Linked DNA regions of Frondihabitans sp. PAMC 28766. The protein of the gene in region 1 binds, or shares a complex with, the protein of each later gene. Links are inferred from orthologs where the notes say so. Each region holds a gene or a part of one and is shown on either strand. Other genes may lie near its edges.

Region 1 (4,165 bases):
GATCACGCGGCGTACAGAATCCGCTGGAACAGCCGGTGATCCTGCCATCGACCAGCGATGAAGAGGTAATCGGGCGCGATGCCGATCTCGGTGAAGCCGGTGTGCCGCAGCACCGCCTGCGAGGCCGCGTTGTGGAGCAGCGTGCCGGCCTGCAGGCGATGCAGCCGGGTCTCGGTGCGGGCGATGTGGGCCACAGCCTCCACTGCGGCCGACATGACGCCGCGCCCGGCCAGGCGCGCGTCGACCCAGTAGCCGAGATTGGCGCTGTGGAAGACACCGCGGACGATGCCCGAGAGATTGACGCGGCCCACGATCTCGCCCGATTCGGCCGCCACCAGCACGAACGGAACCGCTCGCCCCTCATCCTGGTCGAGCAGCAGGCGCTCGATCTCGACGCCCTGCACGGCCGCGGTGAAGAACGCCTCGGAGCGCACAGGATCCCACGGGGCCAGATGGTCACGATTCACCGTGTACGCAGACGCGAGCGCCGCGGCATCGCCGAGAGCGAGAGGCCGAAGCACGGCGCCGCTCGGCAGCTGGATCTCGGAAGGCACCCTCCGACGATACCGGGCCGGGCGGAGGCCTCAGCGCGCAACCGACGAGGCCGGCGTCAGCGCTTGACGGAGGAGGCGAGGGTCAGCGCCGCAACGAAGACGCAAGCGTCAGCGCCGCAACGAAGACGCAAGCGTCAGCGCCGCAACGAAGACGCAAGCGTCTCGGCCCACGCATCGTGCATCGTCTTCCACGAGAACATCCGCTTGATGTACATGTCGCCGATGCGCCACGTGGGGAAGGGCACGAACGTGAGGCCAGGCGTCACCGCCGCGACCTCGGCGCTGGCCGCGTTGAGACGCTCGACCTGCTGGTTGATGACGCGGCGGACGGCCATGCCGATGGGGCGGAAATCCGACAGCGGGGGGATGCCCGAGATGAAGACGCGACAGGCGCGGAGACCCGACTCGGCCTGGATCCTGCGCGTCACGGTCTCGAGATGGGCGGCCCAACGCTCGGGCCTGGTGCTGAGGAGGACGTCGGGGATGCCGAGCAGGAGGAAGGCGACCTCGACCCCCTCGGCGTCGAAGGAGCGGCGCGAGGCGAGCTTCCGCAGCGTGAGGTCGGGCTCGGCGACGATCGACCAGACGGCACCCCGATTCGACTCGCTCGCGATGTGCTCGGCCGTCCGCGTGGCGACCGTCAGCCCGTGGCTCAGGACGCCGTGCCCCGAGGCGGCGACGTCGCCCACGAAGAGCAGGCGCAGCGGGTCGACGCCCGCGACACGCAGCACCGGGGCGTCGCGCGGGTAGAGGTTGCGGCGCACCTCGAGCTGGTAGAGCGCGAACGAGACGTAGAGCAGCGGTCGGCCCACGGCGAACAGCGCGTCGGTGAGGCGACTACGCGGGGGTGGCGTCGGCCTCGCGTCGGGGAGCGATGACATCGACACCATCGTGGCACGCGGTCAGCGTTCTCACGGCATCGACTGTCGGCAAAAGAGAGGACACGCGGGTGATTCTGGCGCTGACCCGCCCCGTGGTCGCCATCGGCACGACGAAGGGCCCCTCTCGTGACGAGAGGGGCCCTTCGGCTGAAGCGGTGCTACTTGACGATGACCGCCAGAACGTCGCGAGCCGAGAGCACGAGCAGGTCTTCTCCGCCGTACTTCACCTCGGTTCCGCCGTACTTCGAGTAGATGACCTTGTCGCCCGTGGCGACGTCGAGGGGGACGCGGTTGCCGTTGTCGTCGATGCGGCCGGGGCCTACGGCGACGACTTCGCCCTCCTGGGGCTTCTCTTTGGCGGTGTCGGGGATCACGAGGCCCGAGGCAGTGGTCTGCTCGGCCTCGACCTGACGGATGACGATGCGATCTTCGAGCGGCTTGATGTTGACCGACACGGGTGACCTCTTCTTTCTCAACGAGCTGCGACAGCGGAACTGTAATCCGTGGACTACGGATTTCCATGGACTCATGCGTTTCTCATGAGCCCGGGAGATCCGTGGTTAGCACTTCACGTAGGTGAGTGCCAGAAGAAGCTTAGGGCTCCGCTGGCACTCGGTCAATCCGAGTGCCAAGTCCAATGGCCTCGTCCGGAGGCATTCTCCAAATGTCCCGGTCCGTAAGCTCGCAGTATGGAAACCTCCGAGCTCCGCGAACTCCTCACCCCCGAGGGCCTGCGGCTGCTCGACTCCCTGCCGCCCTTCGAGGCAGGATCAGATGTGCTCGCGCAGGTCAGCGGCCTCCGCAAGCAGGGCCACTCCCCCGCTCTCGTGGCGGCAGTGTTGACGCAGGCCCGCCTGCGCGCCAAGGGCCACGCCAAGTTCGGCGACTTCGCCGACCGCATGCTCTTCACCGAGGCGGGCCTCGAGCAGGCCACGCGCCTCCCCGTCGCCTCGACGCACGCCGGGCGATTCCGCCGCGCCGGCCTCCAGACCGTCGCCGACCTCGGCTGTGGCATCGGCGGAGACGCGATGGCCTTCGCCGCCCTCGAGCTCGGGGTGGTCGCCATCGACCGCGACGAGGTCACCGCCGCGGTCGCCACGTACAACCTCGCCCCGTGGGAGGCCGCAGAGGTACGACTCGGCTCGGCCGAAGACGCGGATCTCTCCGGCGTCGACGGCGTCTTCCTCGACCCGGCCCGGCGCACGAGCGGGCACTCCTCGACGACGCGGCTGCAGGATCCTGCGAGCTGGTCGCCGTCTCTCGACATCGCGTTCGGGCTCGCCGAGCGCCTGCCCACCGGGGTGAAGCTCGGCCCCGGCATCGACCGCGACCTGCTGCCGGGCGACGCCGAATGTCAATGGATCTCGGTCGACCGCTCGGTGGTCGAGGTCGGCGTGTGGTTCGGGCCGCTGGCCCGACCGGGCATCCGGCGCGCCGCACTCGTGCTCGGCGCCCACGGGGCCGCCGAGCTGACCGCCGCGGGCGACACCGAGGACGCCGAGGTCGGCGACCTGCAGGAGTACGTCTACGAGCCCGACGGCGGGGTCATCCGCGCACGCCTCATCGGCGACCTCGCGCGGCAGCTCGACGCCACGATGATCAGCCGCGACATCGCCTACCTGACCTCGCCGCTCGTGGAGTCGACGCCGTTCGCGCAGTGCTTCAGGGTGCTCGAGACCTTCCCGCTCGACGAGAAGCGCCTGAGGCAGGAGCTCAAGAAGCGCGGGATCGGCCGCGTCGAGATCAAGAAGCGCGGTGTCGACGTCGACCCGGCGGCCTTCCGTAAGCGCCTGCAGCTGTCGGGGTCGAACGAGGCGACCCTCATCTTGACTCGTGTCGCCGGGCGGCACACAGCACTGCTCTGCGAGCGCGTCTAGGCGCCTGCGAGCGGGTCTGGGCGCCGCTACTGCCCAGAGTCGAAACTGTGGTTGTTGGCGACGGCCACGCCGATGATCACGACGAAGACGATGAACACGATCGCGATCAGGATCGCGACGAAGCCGAGGATGATGCCGGCGACGGCGAGACCGGAGCCGCCCTGCGGATTCTGCCGAATGCGACTGCGGGCCATGAAGCCGAGGATGACGGCGGCGATGCTGGGCAGCACGAACGGGACGACGAAGCCCGCGATGCCGAGGATCAGCGAAGCGACGGCGAGGCCCGAGGTCGTGCCGGTCGGGGCGCCGTAGTTGTAGCCCTGTGTCGCGTAGGGGTTCGGCTGGCCGTAGGACGGCTGTTGGGCGCCGTACTGCTGCTGACCGTACGACGGCTGCGTGTAGCCGGGCTGCTGCCCGTAAGGCTGTTGGCCGTAACCGGGCTGCTGGCCGTAGCCGGGCTGCTGGCCGGACGACGACTGCGCGCCGTAGGCCGGAGGCTGCTGCTGCGCGCCGTAGGCCGGAGGCTGCTGCTGCGCGCCGGCGGCGGGCGCCTGCCTTTCGCCGTACTGCGGCAGGTCGTCGGCAGCGGGTGCGGCCGGCGACGGGTTCGCGGCTGAGGGTTCCTCCCGTGTCGACGACGACCACGCCTGGCCGTAGGCGGGCTGCGCGGGCTCGCTCGGCTCGGCCACGGGCTGCTCGGCAGGCCGCTCGGCGGCAGGCCGCTCGGCGGCAGGCCGCTCGGCGGCAGGCCGCTCGGCCGCGGGCTGCTCGCCGGCTGGCTGCTCCGCGGCGGCCTGCTCGGCGGCGGGCCCCTCGGGGTCGGGCTGGGAGGAGGTCTGATCGGACATGCTCG
Region 2 (6,039 bases), 160 kb from region 1 along the record:
CGTGCCGCCCGTCGCCCTGCTCGAAGTCGGGGCATCGGCGGGGCTCGGCCTCTACCCCGACCGCTTCGACGTGCGCGTCGGCTCGGCGCGCCTCGGCGACCCGTCGAGCGTGGTCCGCGTCACCGTCGCTGTCGAGGGGGCGCAGGATGCCCTCGCTCACGTCGGTCGCATCCCTCCCGTCGCCTTTCGCGCGGGCCTCGACCTCGCGCCTCTCGATGTCCGCGACGAGGCCGCCATGCAATGGCTCGAGACGCTGCTGTGGCCGGGGCAGGTCGACCGTGTCGCCCTCCTCCGGGCCGCCGCCGACGTGGTCCGGCGAGAGCCGCCGACGCTGCTCATCGGCGACGCCGTGGACGCGCTGGGAGACCTCGTCGCGCTGGCTCCGGCCGGCACCGTGCCCGTCGTCGTCACGGTCGGCACGCTCGTCTACCTGCCGGGTGCTCGGCGCCAGGCATTCGTCGACACGGTCGCGGCGCTGGGCGTGCGGTGGATCTCGTACGAACGGACGGGGTTGCTGACGAGGGTGCACGCGACCCTCCCGCATCCTGAAATCGCCGACGGCTGGTTCGCGACGCTCGCCGTCGACGGTCGCGCCATCGCCGTCGGCGACGCGTACGGCCGACGATTGCACCTGCTGACGTAGCGCAGCCTCGTCGACGCCGGGCGTGCCTTCCCGGCGCTCACCCCTGCCCGCCCTAGGATTCCAAAGACTGCAGAGGCGGGCGATGAGAGACGACAGGGCGAACGAGCTGACGGAGCAGGATCGCAGGATCCTCGACTTCGAGCAGCGCGCACCCGTCGCGGTCTCCCGCAAGGAGGCAGCGATTCGCACGGAATTCGGCCTGACCGGGCCGAGATATCAGCAATTGCTCGGTTGGCTCATAGAAAAACCCGGTGCACTGGCGTACGCGCCCATGCTCGTCGGGAGGCTCCTGCGCCTTCGCGACACCCGAGCCGAGGCGCGCAGTGCCCGCAGCTTCGGGCGCTGACCCGAAGCCCACGACGGAAGACCACCACATCCATGGCCAAGTTCCCGCCCGACCGGTTCGACGGCGTCCCTGAATCGCCCCTGCGCGTCGGTGCGCACCGTTCGGGCGTCAAGCGGCACGGCGGCTGGATCGTCTTCGCCTGGGCGGCGCTGGCCTGCCTCGTCCTGGTCGGCATCGGCGTGGCCGTGCTCAAGATCACCGACAGCAACAACCAGTTCCACGACACCTCGACGACCGCGCCGAGCATCTCGGCGACGCCCGGCAGCTCGTCGGGCACCCCGTCGCCCGGCGCATCGACCTCGACGACGCCCACGGTCGCCCCGACGCCGACGCCCCTTCTCGACCCGTCCCAGATCAACTCGGCGGTGACCACCATCACGGTCCTGAACTCGACGAAGACGGCAGGCCTCGCGGCCAACGCCGGCGGCGCCCTGAAGAACGGCGGCTGGGTCGTCGGCAACGAGGGCAACGCGACGACCGAGGTGCCGACGTCCGTCGTCTACTACGACTCGTCGGCGGCCGACAACGAGTCGATCGCCCTCGGCATCGCCAAGACCCTCGGCATCTCGCAGGTGCAGCAGAGCACCGCCTTCCCGAGCTCGACGATCACCGTCGTGCTGGGCAGCGATTACGTCTCCAAGTAACGTCAAACCGCGCGTCAGGTTACGGCCGTGTTAAAAGCGGCTGATCCAGGCTCTCCGAGTCGATTTTTTACCGCCGAGGGAGGGATTTCGGGGTCGTTCTTCATTACTATCTGGAACCAGTCGTCGTCCGAGCACATGGGCTGGTGGCGAGCGTTCACAGCTAGGGAGTACGAAATGGCAAACGGAAGCGTCAAGTGGTTCAACGCCGAAAAGGGCTACGGTTTCATCACCGTCGAGGGGGGCGGGCAGGATGTCTTCGTTCACTACTCAGCCATCGACATGAGCGGCTACAAGGTCCTCGAGGAGGGCCAGGCAGTCGTCTTCGAAGTCGGCACCGGCAACAAGGGCCCGCAGGCCGAGGCTGTTTGCCTCGCCTGACTCGGCATCCTTCTGAAAGGGCGTCACCCCGCTGATGGGGTGGCGCCTTTTCCGTCGGTCCGGCTTCCTTCGCGCGGCGCTCCCGACGCACTTGCACTCACAGGGGGTGAGTGCCAGAATCAATTGGCACTCCTCTGTAGTGAGTGCCAAGGTTCATGCTTCATTACGTCCGGGAGGGACGAAAAACCACATGGCAAAGATCATTGCTTTTGACGAAGAGGCCCGACGCGGCCTCGAGCGCGGCCTGAACATTCTTGCCGACGCAGTGAAGGTCACGCTCGGCCCGCGCGGTCGCAACGTCGTCCTCGAAAAGAAGTGGGGCGCCCCCACGATCACCAACGACGGCGTGTCCATCGCCAAGGAGATCGAGCTGGACGACCCCTACGAGAAGATCGGCGCCGAGCTGGTCAAAGAGGTCGCCAAGAAGACCGACGACGTCGCCGGCGACGGCACCACCACCGCCACCGTCCTCGCGCAGGCTCTCGTTCGCGAGGGTCTCCGCAACGTGGCTGCCGGCGCCGACCCGATCAGCCTGAAGCGCGGCATCGAGAAGGCCGTCGCGGCCGTCTCCGCGCAGCTGCTCGAGAACGCCAAGGAGATCGAGACCAAGGACGAGATCGCCGCCACGGCTTCCATCTCGGCTGCGGACCCCACGATCGGCGCGCTCATCGCCGAGGCCATCGACAAGGTCGGCAAAGAGGGTGTCGTCACCGTCGAGGAGTCGAACACCTTCGGCACCGAGCTCGAGCTCACCGAGGGCATGCGCTTCGACAAGGGCTACCTGTCGCAGTACTTCGTCACCGACCCCGAGCGCCAGGAAGCCGTCTTCGAAGACGCCTACATCCTGATCGTCAACTCGAAGATCTCGAACATCAAAGACCTGCTGCCGATCGTCGACAAGGTCATCCAGTCGGGCAAGCAGCTGCTCATCATCGCCGAGGACGTCGACGGAGAGGCCCTGGCCACTCTCGTAGTCAACAAGATCCGCGGCATCTTCAAGTCGGTCGCCGTCAAGGCCCCCGGCTTCGGCGACCGTCGCAAGGCTCAGCTGCAGGACATCGCGATCCTGACCGGCGGCCAGGTCATCTCGGAGGAGGTCGGTCTCAAGCTCGAGAACGCCACCCTCGACCTCCTCGGCCGTGCCCGTAAGGTCATCATCACCAAGGACGAGACGACCATCGTCGAGGGCGCCGGCGAAGAGGACGTCATCGCCGGTCGCGTCAAGCAGATCCGTGCCGAGATCGAGAACACCGATTCCGACTACGACCGCGAGAAGCTCCAGGAGCGCCTCGCGAAGCTGGCCGGTGGCGTCGCCGTCATCAAGGCCGGCGCTGCGACCGAGGTCGAGCTCAAAGAGCGCAAGCACCGCATCGAGGACGCCGTTCGCAACGCGAAGGCCGCCGTCGAAGAGGGCATCGTCGCCGGTGGTGGCGTCGCCCTGATCCAGGCGGGCAAGCAGGTGCTCGACACCCTGAACCTCACGGGTGACGAGGCGACCGGTGCGAACATCGTCAAGGTCGCCATCGACGCTCCGCTCAAGCAGATCGCCTTCAACGCGGGCATGGAGCCCGGCGTCGTCGCCGACCGCGTGCGCAACCTGCCCGTCGGTCACGGCCTGAACGCCGCCACGGGCGAGTACGTCGACATGCTGGCCGCCGGCATCATCGACCCCGCCAAGGTGACGCGCTCCGCTCTGCAGAACGCCGCTTCGATCGCCGGCCTCTTCCTCACCACCGAGGTCGTCGTCGCCGACAAGCCCGAGAAGGTCTCGGCTCCGGCCGGCGACCCGACGGGTGGCATGGACTTCTAGTCCGGGCTGCTCTGCCGCTGCAACGCTCAGGCCGGTTCCCCTTCGGGGGAGCCGGCCTTTGCCGTTGCGCTCGCGGCGGCGGCCGCCGCGGCCGCTGGGCCTGAACCCTCGCGGACGGCGTGCGCGCCGCGCCTAGGCATTGCGCGGACGCCGTCCGCGAGGGTGTGTGCTGGGCGCGGGGGCCTGTGCCAGGGGAGTGATGGCGCTGGAAAGAGGAGTGGGCGCCTCCCGGAGCTGCACGTCGACGGGCTCGACCCTCGTCGCCGGACCACGCTACGGACCCAAGACCACCGCGGTGTCCGGGGGCGCGGGTCTGAGCCCCGCGTGGGGCTAGGCGGCGGCGGGGAGGAGCGGCAGCGAGACGCGGAAGGTGGCGCCGCCGCCAGGGGTGTCGAAGACGTCGACGTCGCCGTGGTGCGCCGCCACGATGCCCGACACGATGGCGAGGCCGAGCCCCGAGCCGCCGGTGTCGCGGGTGCGGGAGGTGTCGGCGCGCCAGAAGCGCTGGAAGATCTTCTCGCGGATCTGCGGAGGGATGCCCTCGCCGTGGTCGATCACGTCGATCGTCGCCATGCCGCGGCCCGGGTCGGCCTGCACGGCGAGCTCGATGGGCGCGTCGTAGTCGGTGAACCGCATCGCGTTGCCCATGAGGTTCGTGACGACCTGCCGGATCTTGTTCTCTTCGCCGAGCACGATCGGGCTGATGGCCCTCTCGGTCGCAGGATCGAGACGCGGAAGGTCTTCGGGTGGAGTGACCCCCGCGGCCGCGGCTCGGGCCCTGCGGGTGCGAAGCCGGGCGAGGGTGGCGCCGGCGAAGGCGATGGGGCCCGTGACGTTCGGTGACGCTGCGGCCGTGACGACTGCCCGTGGAACGACGTACTCTTCGGGGCGGTCGTCGCCCGGCTCGACGGGCTCGCGCACGATCACGCGGATCTCACGGTCGGTGTTCGACGCCATCGTGTCGAGCGCGGAGTCGCGGGCGATCGTGACCAGGTCGACGGGCCCGAGCTCGAGCGGCTTCGACTCGTCGAGGCGGGCGAGCTGCAACAGATCCTGCACCAGGCCGCCCATGCGGATGGCCTCTTTTTCGATGCGGTCCATCGCCTGGGCGACGTCTTCGGGCTTCTGCAGCGCGCCCATGCGGTAGAGCTCGGCGTAGCCGCGCAGCGAGACGAGGGGGGTGCGCAGCTCGTGGCTGGCGTCGCCGACGAAGCGCCGCATCTGGTCGATGGTTTTCGCACGATCGTCGAAGGCCGAGTCGATGCGCGAGAGCATGAGGTTGAGCGAGCCGTTGAGGCGGCCGACCTCGGTGTTGGGCGTGGTGGTGTCGAGGCGCTGGCTGAAGTCGCCGTCGGCGAAGCGGGCCGCGGTCTCTTCGACGTCTCGGAGGGGGGCGAACGTCGACGTCACCAGGAGGCGCGTGATGGCTGCGCCGAGCACGACGACCGAGAGACCGAACCCCAGGAAGATGTAGGTGAAACGGGCGATCGTGTTGTTGGTCTGGGCGAGGTTGGTACCGGTCACGACGCTGTTCACGCTCGTCGTGCCCGTGGTCGTGTCGGTCACGTCTCTTTCGGTGGCGAACAGCCGCCACTCCTGCGTGTGAGTCTTGTTGTAGGCGGTGAACGCCCCTTTGTGCTTCTTCACGTCGGCCGCCGTGAAGCCGGGCAGGTAAGGGTTCGAGCCCTTGTCGAGATCACGCTCGTTGTCGCAGACGAGTGTGCCGTCGGGGGCGATGATCGCCAGGTACGCCGACGACTCGTAGCCGAACTGGGCGATGCAGTAAGTGCCGGCCTTCTGCACCGTGCCCGTGCTGTTGGCCGCCGTCGACAGGTTCGTGTTGACCTGCGCATACAGATACGTGCTGAGCACCGTCATCGTGCCGAGGCCCGCCACGAGCAGCCCGAGGGTCACCAGAGCCACCGTGATGCCGGTGATCTTGGTGCGGATGGAGATCTCGTTCCACCACTGCGAGAGGCGACTGTGCATAGATCCGCCAGATTAGCGGCTGGAACTGAGAGGTGAGGCCGCGAGGGTCAGGCCTTGGCGGCCTTCAGCATGTAGCCGAAGCCGCGCTTGGTCTGAATGATCGGCTCGGCCGAGAACTGGTCGAGCTTGCGGCGGAGATACGAGATGTAACTCTCGACGATTCCGGCGTCGCCGTTGAAGTCGTACTCCCAGACGTGGTCGAGGATCTGAGCTTTCGAGAGCACGCGAT

Evidence for each region. The genes of interacting proteins can lie anywhere in the genome.
Region 2: the proteins of groES (region 1) and groL are in contact, whole or in part, in a cryo-EM structure (PDB 8P4O), measured with the Escherichia coli proteins. The link is inferred for Frondihabitans sp. PAMC 28766 from one-to-one orthologs.

The regions. Positions count from the first base shown.
Region 1 is NZ_CP014513.1:1,274,212-1,278,376, reverse strand. The notes cover bases 243-3,149. They hold groES (co-chaperone GroES), read right to left. Parts: upstream 1,891-3,149; coding sequence 1,594-1,890; downstream 243-1,593. Other genes in these bases: AX769_RS06285 (class I SAM-dependent methyltransferase), read left to right, coding at 2,125-3,149; AX769_RS06295 (hypothetical protein), read right to left, coding at 689-1,435; AX769_RS06300 (GNAT family N-acetyltransferase), read right to left, coding at 243-554. Also shown: more of AX769_RS06300, read right to left, coding at 3-242; more of AX769_RS06285, read left to right, coding at 3,150-3,312; AX769_RS06280 (DUF4190 domain-containing protein), read right to left, coding at 3,339-4,160. UniProt on the Escherichia coli protein: Together with the chaperonin GroEL, plays an essential role in assisting protein folding.
Region 2 is NZ_CP014513.1:1,435,533-1,441,571, forward strand. What follows is about bases 1,599-4,511. They hold groL (chaperonin GroEL), read left to right. Parts: upstream 1,599-2,201; coding sequence 2,202-3,821; downstream 3,822-4,511. Other genes in these bases: AX769_RS07050 (LytR C-terminal domain-containing protein), read left to right, coding at 1,599-1,633; AX769_RS07055 (cold-shock protein), read left to right, coding at 1,808-2,011; AX769_RS07065 (cell wall metabolism sensor histidine kinase WalK), read right to left, coding at 4,152-4,511. Outside these bases: AX769_RS07040 (DUF2332 domain-containing protein), read left to right, coding at 1-643; AX769_RS07045 (DUF3263 domain-containing protein), read left to right, coding at 726-989; more of AX769_RS07050, read left to right, coding at 1,022-1,598; more of AX769_RS07065, read right to left, coding at 4,512-5,810; AX769_RS07070 (response regulator transcription factor), read right to left, coding at 5,858-6,039.